Regions from separate parts of the Streptomyces sp. NBC_01537 genome, predicted to be linked through region 1. Evidence: riboswitches for the same ligand, from Rfam matches in the RefSeq annotation. Region 1 holds a riboswitch; the other holds the start of a gene.
The links. A riboswitch is a leader RNA that binds a small molecule or an ion and turns the genes downstream of it on or off. The one in region 1 is predicted to bind cyclic di-AMP.

Region 2: it holds a riboswitch for cyclic di-AMP, as region 1 does, so the genes downstream of both, OG607_RS11555 (M23 family metallopeptidase) here and OG607_RS19865 (M23 family metallopeptidase) in region 1, are expected to answer to the same signal.

What each region holds. Positions count from the first base shown of each region.
Region 1 covers NZ_CP109392.1:4,310,233-4,314,552, forward strand. Annotated here, with positions in the region: gene OG607_RS19855 (DUF6227 family protein) at 1-342, shown strand, start outside; gene OG607_RS19860 (hypothetical protein) at 465-740, shown strand; gene OG607_RS19865 (M23 family metallopeptidase) at 819-2,036, opposite strand; cyclic di-AMP (ydaO/yuaA leader) riboswitch at 2,048-2,199, opposite strand; gene OG607_RS19870 (extracellular solute-binding protein) at 2,418-3,791, opposite strand; gene OG607_RS19875 (substrate-binding domain-containing protein) at 3,788-4,320, opposite strand, start outside.
Region 2 covers NZ_CP109392.1:2,489,193-2,493,512, reverse strand. Annotated here, with positions in the region: gene OG607_RS11565 (M16 family metallopeptidase) at 1-661, shown strand, start outside; gene OG607_RS11560 (M16 family metallopeptidase) at 658-2,046, shown strand; cyclic di-AMP (ydaO/yuaA leader) riboswitch at 2,256-2,408, shown strand; gene OG607_RS11555 (M23 family metallopeptidase) at 2,423-3,268, shown strand; gene OG607_RS11550 (GntR family transcriptional regulator) at 3,467-4,153, shown strand.

The DNA of each region.
Region 1 (4,320 bases):
CCCCGGCAGTACACGGAGGAGCACTCGGCGGACCACGCGTGGCGGGTGCTGCGGCGGGCGGAGAACCAGGACGCGCCCGGGGAGCGGATGCGGCGGTTACTGCTGTCGGCGATCGGCCACGACATCGCGTACGTCACCGGGCGGCATCTGCGCGCCTGCGGGCGGGTGGTGGGCTGGACGCTGTACGAGCACGCGTTCCTGCTGGCGACCGGTGAGGAGGTCAGCCTGTGGGAGATCGAGCACACGATCAATCCCGAGGGGCGGCCGGTGTGCGAGGTCTACGAGGACGAGCGGGTCGCGTGCGACACGGCCGACGGGCGGCTTGAGGGGTTACAGGGCTGACGCAGGCATGGCGGGGTGCTTCCGCACGCCCGGTGGCTCCCATTGCGGGAGGGGCCGGGCTCGCGCAGATTGGTACGTAGGGGTGTAAATACGTACGTAGATGTGCGAACGGAGGCCGCCTAATGGCGATCCTGGTGGAGATCGAGTTCCCGGGTGCGACCGCTCTGCAGTACGAGGAGGTACGCAAGCTGGCCGGGGTCGGCGACGGCAAGCCGCCGGGCGCGATCTCGCATGTGGCGATAGCGGGGGACGACGGGCTGCGGATCGTGGATCTGTGGGAGACGGAGGCCGACCTGAAGGCGTTCCTGGAGGTCGTTCTGCCGCTGACCCAGCAGGTCGGGATCCAGCAGCCGGCCGAGCAGCGGAGGATCTCGCCGGTTTACAACTACGTGGTGTAGCCCTCGGCCCCCGGAGGCCCCCAAACCGAAGGCCCTGCTGTCGGGGGTGTCAGCAGGGCCTTCGGGGCTTCTCGGGGCTCAGACCTGCAGGCCCTTGGCGCGCAGCCACGGCAGCGGGTCGATGGGGTCGCCGCCGCCGGGGCGGACCTCGAGGTGGAGGTGGGGGCCGGTGGTGTTGCCGGTGGAGCCGACGCGGCCGATGGTGTCGCCGGTGGAGACCTTGCCCGAGGTGACGGTCATCGAGGAGAGGTGGCAGAACCACAGCTCGGTGCCGTCGTCGAGGGTGAGGATGATGCGGTAGCCGTACGAGCCGGCCCAGCCGGCGGAGGTGATGGTGCCGCCGTGAATGGCCTTGACGGGGGTGCCTGTGGGGGCGGCGAAGTCCTGGCCGGTGTGGGTGGACGACCACAGGGAGCTGGACTCGCCGAAGCCGGCGGTGAGGGTGTAGGACGCGACCGGCTTGACGTACTGCTTGGCCAGGACGGCGAGGCGGGCGGCCTCGGCCTTCTTCTTGGCGGCAGCGGCGGCGGCCTTGTGGGCGGCGGCCTGGGCGCGGACCTTCTCGGCGGCGACGGACTTGGCTTCCGCGACGGCGGCCGCGTTGTCGGCGGCGTACTTCTGTGCGGAGGCCTGGTCGAGGATGCGGGTGCGCAGGGCTTCGCCCGCGTCGATGCCGAGGTTGTCGGCCGGGTCGGCGGCCGGCGTCTCGTCGGCGCTCACCAGCGCTCCGATGCCGGGGACGCTCGACACGTCGGGCAGGTCCGGCAGTGAGACGGCGAGCGGGTTGTGGCCCTCCGCCGTAGCCACGCCGCTGCCGACGCCGAGGGCGGCGACCGCCGCGACACCGAAGACGGCGGACCCGCGGCGGCGGCCGAACAGGCCCGGCTTGGCGACCTTGTGGCGGCCGCGCGGAGGGGCGGTCGACTCACGGGTGGGGTTCCAGGTCTCGTACGGCGTCTCGGACGGCTCGCCCGGCTCGTACGGCGCTTGGTACGACTCGGCCTGCTCGTGGGGCTCGGGGGCCTCGTCCTTGGCGGCTGCTTCCGCGGCCAGTTCGTCGGCCATCAGCCCGGCGGCCGCGGCCGCCTCGCGCAGCTCGGCCCAGCCGGCTGACATGTTCCACTCGGCGGTGTCCCAACCGTCGACGGCGTTCTTGGTGGGTGCGGCCTGTTCGGTCGCGGGGGGCGTCCAGCCGGCCGCCATGTTCCACTCGGCGGTGTCCCATTCGACGTACTGGTGCTGCTGGTCCTGGTGCTGCTGGGCCCCGGGTATTAGGGCAGGGTTGTTCGACGCCACGCGTGCGTTGTCCTTTCCTTCCTTCTCGCCTACCGGGTTAGCTGACGGGTTCGGAGCAGGAAGGTCTCCTACGGAGGCCGCCTCGTTGCCGCGAGGCTGCCCCTGATTCACCCCAAGTGGTGGTTCCCCGGTTCCCGCGGACGGGATTCGGCAATGCCGCGCGGTGCTGTCTGTTCGACGGCGGGACGACCGCGCTGCGTTATCGAACGTTAATAGAGGCGCGGGTGAATTCCAAGCCCGTTCAGGGAGTTCACAGCAGGAATCTATGCGGATGGAACGGGTGTATGGGGGCAAAGGTTTGCGACTGCTGTGACCGGAGGGAGATGTGAGTATGCGTCAGATGTTATGGGGGGCTTACGCACGGTCACCCGCCGTGACGATTCAGCGACCGCCCAGCGCTCTGGCCAGCCGTTCCTGGAGTCGGTGCGCGGTCGCGTCGACTCCCGGGTCGTGGGTGGCGAGCATGCGATGTACCTCACGTTGGACAAGTCGGGTGAAGGTGACGTAGTGGGCGGTAGCGGGTCGAGCGCGGGCCTCGCGCAGGGCGCACCACAGGAGGGTGGTGTAGCCGGGGCGCTCCCCCTCGTGGGATGGGGAGGCGGACGGCTCGGAGCCCTTGCGGACCGGGCGGTCGTAGTACCAGGCGGCCGGGTTGGCGGGGGTGCAGGCGGAGTCCTCGACGCCGTACGCGGAGCGGCGGGCGGGCGCGAAGCCCGCCTGGAGGAGCTCGCGTTGGCTTGAGCGGCTGGTGAGGAAGCGGATCAGCTCGGCGGCGTCGTCCGGGCGGGTGCTGGTCGCCGAGACGCCCAGGCTCTGGCCGCCGAGGGCCGCCACGCCGGGGAGGCGGGCGACGCCGAAGCGGGTGAGCGGGGAGGAGGGGTCGAGGGCGGCGTCGAGGCGGTTGTACGCGTACGGCCAGCTGCGCATCAGGACGCTGGCCCCCTGGGTGAACTGGGCGAGGGAGACGGATTCGTCGGCTTCGAGGGAGGCGGGGTTGAGGTAGTTGGCGGTGGTGAGGCGGTTGAGCTCGTCCAGGCCCTTGCGGAGGTCGTCCTCGGTGCCGGTGTAGCGGCCCTCGCCGTCGACGAGGTTCACGTCGGCGGTCCAGAAGGCTTCGAGGGTGTTGACGGTGAGGCCCTCGTAGGCGGCGAGCTGGGTTGTGTACGTGTTGTGGGAGAGCGGGCGGACGGCGGCGAGCAGGTCGCCGACGGAGTGGTAGGCGGCCAGGTCGGAGGGGCGGGTGCCGGACTTGAGGAGGTCGTCGGTGCGGTAGTAGAGGAGGCCGACGTCGGTGTTGAAGGGGACGGCGTAAGTGCGGCCGTTGCGGCGGCCGGCGGCCGCCGCCTGGGGGAGGAAGTCGTCGTCGGGCAGGGCAGACGCGGGGAGCGGGCGGATGAGGCCGCTGTCGGCGAACTCGGGAATCCAGGTGACGTCGAGGTTGACGACGTCGTAGGTGGCGCTGCCGGACTGGAGGGCGCCGATGAGTTCGCTGCGCTGGTCGTCGGTGGCGTTGGGAAGCTCGACGATCCGGGCCGGGCGGGTGGGGTGGAGCCGGTTCCATTCGTCGATGAGGGTGCGGCGTACGCCGGTGCCGGCGGGGCTGCCGGGGGTGGTGAGGTCGGCGCCGCTCGCGACGAGGAGGGGGCGGGAGGTGTCGGGGGACGGCCCCGGTGGCTGGGCCGTCGTGGTGGCGCAGGCCGCCGTCAGGGCGAGCAGGGCAAGCAGGGCGGCAATGAGGGCTGACCGCGGGCTCATCTCAGCGCCTCCACCAGGGCGTCGGCCAGATCCTGCGACGTGTCGACGCACGCACCCCCGTGTGCCGTCACCGCCTTGTTGAAGGCCAGCGCGCAGCCGAAGTCCTCCAGGGACACCACGACCACCGGGACCGGCGCTCTCGGCTGCGCGGCGCGGGGGCTGTCCTCGTCGTCCGTGATGAGGACGAGGAGGGAGTAGCCGCTGGGGACGCTCTGCACGGTGGAGGCGATCGGGGCGTCGCGGCCGACCGGCTTGAGACGGCTGAGGGCGGTGTCGCGCTCCCCGGCGGAATGGGTGCCCAGCGGGAGGACGGTGCCGCCGGGGACCGCGCTGATGGCATAACGGTCCGTGCTGCCGAGGGAGTTCGCCGCCCGGGTGACGAGGGAGTCGATGGTGCCGCGGGAGTAGGCGGAGGTGGAGAGGTCGATGGCGAAGAGGATGCGGCGCGGGGCTTCGCCGGAGGCGGCGTAGGACTGGAGGAGGCCGGTGAGGCGGCGCAGCGGGACGGCGGCGCCCGTGGCCAGGGCGG
Region 2 (4,320 bases), 1.8 Mb from region 1:
CAAGCCCGCGCCGCGCGACGGTTCACTCCCCGGGGTGATGGGCGGGCAGCTGCGCGAGGTCATCGAGGAGGACGTGCCCTCGCGCGCCCTGATGGCCGCCTACCGGCTGCCGCACGACGGCACGCGCGAGTCGGACGCCGCCGATCTGGCGCTGACCGTCCTGGGCGGCGGGGAGTCCTCGCGGCTGCACAACCGCCTCGTGCGCAGGGACCGCTCGGCCGTGGCAGCAGGCTTCGGCCTGCTGCGCCTGGCCGGGGCGCCCTCGCTGGGCTGGCTGGACGTCAAGACCTCCAGCGGTGTCGAGGTGCCCGCCATCGAGGCGGCCGTCGACGAGGAGCTGGCCCGCTTCGCGCAGGACGGCCCCACGGCCGAGGAAATGGAGCGTGCGCAGGCGCAGCTGGAGCGCGAGTGGCTGGACCGCCTCGCCACGGTCGGCGGCCGCGCCGACGAACTGTGCCGCTTCGCCGTGCTCTTCGGCGACCCCCAGCTGGCGCTGAACGCCGTACAGCGGGTCCTGGAGATCACCCCCGAGGAGGTCCGGGCGGTCGCGGCGGCCACGCTGCGCCCGGACAACCGCGCGGTGCTGGTGTACGAGCCGACGGGCGGCGCCGAAGCCGGCGCCGACTCCGACAACGAGGACGAGGAAGGCGCGGACCAGTGACCGACGTCGCACCCACCATGACGTTCCACCCGCAGCCGCAGGCCGGAGAGCCCAAGCCGTGGGACTTCCCCGCCCCCGGCCGCGGAGCCCTGCCCAACGGCCTCACCGTGCTCCGCAGCCACCGGCCCGGCCAGAAGGTCGTCGCCGTCGAGGTGCTGCTCGCCGCCCCGCTGGACGCCGAGCCCGAGGGTCTGGACGGCGTGGCCACCATCATGGCCCGCGCCCTGTCCGAGGGCACCGACAAGCTCGACGCCGAGGAGTTCGCCGCCGAGCTGGAGCGCTGCGGCGCCACGCTCGACGCGGCCGCGGACCACCCGGGGGTGCGGGTCTCCCTGGAGGTCCCCGCGTCCCGCCTCGACAAGGCCCTCGGGCTGCTCGCCGATGCCCTGCGGGCCCCCGCCTTCCCCGACAGCGAAGTCGAGCGGCTGGTCAACAACCGCCTCGACGAGATCCCCCACGAGCTGGCCAACCCGGCCCGCCGCGCCGCCATGGCCCTGTCCAAGGAGCTCTTCGCGCCCACGCTGCGCTGCTCCCGGCCCCGCCAGGGCACCGAGGAGACGGTCGCCCGGATCGACGCGGCGGCGGTGCGGGCGTTCTACGACGCCCACGTGCGGCCCTCCACCTCGACGGTCGTCGTGGTCGGGGACCTCACCGGCATCGACCTGGACGCGCTGCTGGCGGAAACCCTGGGGGAGTGGACCGGCAAGCCCGCCGAACGGCGCGCCCTGCCGTCCATCACCTCCGACGACCGTGCCCGGGTCGTCATCGTCGACCGCCCCGGCGCCGTCCAGACCCAGCTCCTCATCGGCCGCACCGGCTCCGACCGCCACGACCCCGTGTGGCCGGCGCAGGTGCTGGGCACGTACTGCCTCGGCGGCACCCTCACCTCGCGGCTCGACCGCGTCCTGCGCGAGGAGAAGGGCTACACCTACGGTGTACGCGCCTTCGGCCAGGTCCTGCTGTCCACGCCCGAGGGCACCGGCGCCTCGCTGCTGGGCATCAGCGGGTCGGTGGCCACCGATGTGACGGCCCCGGCTCTCGGCGACCTCTGGCAGGTCCTGCGCACCCTCGCCGCGGAGGGCCTCACGGACGACGAGCGTGATGTCGCCGTCCAGAACCTCGTCGGCGTCGCCCCGCTGCGCTACGAGACCGCCTCGGCGGTCGCCGGCACGCTCGCCGACCAGGTCGAGCAGTTCCTTCCGGACGACTTCCAGGCGCAGATGTACGCCCGGCTCGCCCGCACCGGCACGGTCGAGGCGACGGCGGCGGCCGTCAGCGCGTTCCCCCTGGACCGGCTGGTGGTCGTCCTCGTCGGCGACGCCTCCGCCATCGCCGAGCCGGTCGGCGCGCTCGGCCTGGGCCCGGTCGAGGTCGTCCAGGCCTGACCCGCCGGGGTCCCCCAGGTCCTCAAGCGCCGGTGGGCTGATTTTCAGCCCGTCCGGCGCTTGAGGACCCGCCCGGAGGGCGTTCGGGACGGTAAGAGCACGCGTGTGGCATACCGCACAGTTCGCCCGTTTTATTTGGTTCTCCGTGCGAAGCGCGGTTAGCGTCGGCCAGCGTTGCCCGTCAGCACCAGCCGCGTCCCGCGGCACCGGAGCAACCATCGCCGAGTCCCCGCAGGGCGTGAGCCTGGGGAGCCGGGGACCCATCTGTCCCCCTGGGGTGAATCGGGCGCGATGAGCGCCCGTAGGAGACCTTCCTGCTCCGAACCCGTCAGCTAACCCGGTAGGCGAGAAGGAAGGAAAGGATCCCGCCTACCCCATGGCGCATACCGTTCGCACGACCCTGGCCTGCGCTGCCGCGCTGGCCGTCACGCTCGCCATACCCGCCGGTGCGGAGGCCGCAGAGGCGAACCGCACCGCCTTCGCGCAGTGCGCCACCGTCACCGGCACGATCGCCGAGCACATCGCACAGCAGGCGGACGCGCAGCACAAGGCGGCCCACAAGAGCCGCGCGATCCACAAGGCGCACGTGGCCCACGCCCTGAAGGCGGCCAAGGCCAAGGCGCAGGCGAAGGCGAAGGCCAGGGCCAAGGCCAGGGCGAAGGCCGCCCACGCCGCGCACACGGCCCACGTGGCGAAGGCCCACGCCGCCCATGTCGCCCACGCGGCGAAGGTGGCCGCCGCGAAGCGGAAGGCGGCCGCGGCGCGGTCCTCGCGGTCGCAGGCCCGTACGACCCTGACGACAGGCGCGCGCAGCGCGAGCGGCTGGATGAAGCCGGTCGGCTCCTACGTGTCGACGCCGTACCACGCCACCAGCAGCCTGTGGTCCTCCGGCTACCACACGGGCGCCGACTTCGTCGCGGCGACCGGCACGCCGGTTCGCGCGATCGGACCGGCGACGGTCGTGCAGGCGGGCTGGGGCGGCAGCTACGGAAACAACGTCATCCTGCGCATGTCGGACGGGATGTACGTGCTGTACGGCCACCTCTCCTCGATCGGCGTCTCGGCCGGCCAGAGCGTGAGCGCGGGCAAGCAGCTCGGCCTGTCGGGCGCGACCGGCAATGTCACCGGGCCGCACCTGCACTTCGAGGTGCGCACCACCCAGAGCTATGGCTCGGATGTCGACCCTGTCGCGTACCTGCGCAAGCACGGCGTGACGCTCTGAGCGGCTGACGTCCGACGATCCCCCCCCCACAGCGAAGGCCCCGGTTCCCCCGCCGGGGCCTTCGTGTGTCCAAAAATACTCGCTGAATTTGGGGCTGCCGTCGAAATCCCGGTTGTGCTGGAATAGAGTCGCCGCAGAAACGCCGACGGTTGCGTTACGCGGAGATTAAACCGGACGGGGAATGAAGGGACCGGCGATGTGGGATCGGATGTGAACGGGACGGGCGGCGCTGGGCGTCGTATTTCCGCCCAGGCGGTGTGCACGGCGATCCGTGACGACATCATCAGCGGCTTCTATCCGCCGGGCGGCCGGCTGACCGAGGAGCTGCTGGCCAAGCGGTACGGGGTGTCCCGGGTGCCGGTGCGCGAGGCGCTGCGCACGCTGGAGTCCGAGGGGTTCGTACGCACTCGCAGACACGCCGGGGCGTCGGTCGCCGAGCCCACCGACCAGGAGGCCGCCGACCTGCTGGAGATCAGAGGGCTGCTGGAGCCGCTGGGTGCGGCGCGTGCCGCCCAGCGCCGGACGGAGGCGCACATCAAGGTGCTGCGCGGTCTGGTGAGACTCGGGCAGGAACGTTCTCTGCAGGGGCAGTTGTCCGATCTGCCCTCGCTGGACAGCTGGTTCCACGAGACGCTGGCCCAGGCCTCGGGCAGTCCGACGCTGGTCGCGTTGCTCACCCAGCTGCGGCACAAGATCGCATGGGTGTACGCGGTCGACTCGCCGGGCCGCGCCGTGGAGTCCTGGGAGGAGCACGGGGCGATCGTGGACGCGGTGGCGCGCGGTGACGCGGAGCGGGCCCGCAAGCTGGCGGCGGGGCACGTGGAGCGGGCGGCGGGGGCCCACCGGCTGCGCCGCACGGGCCGCGCCGGTGCCGTGAGGAACTAGAAACACGGTGTAAACATCCCGCGTTGCCTCGTTTAACAGAAGTGCCGTATACAACTGTAGAGAATAGTGGCAGCGCTATTCGCATGCGTAATTCTGATGAGCCCTGCACGAATACGGCCGCGTAAATCCGGACGGATTTACGCGGCCGTGTCTTTCCGGCGCCCGCC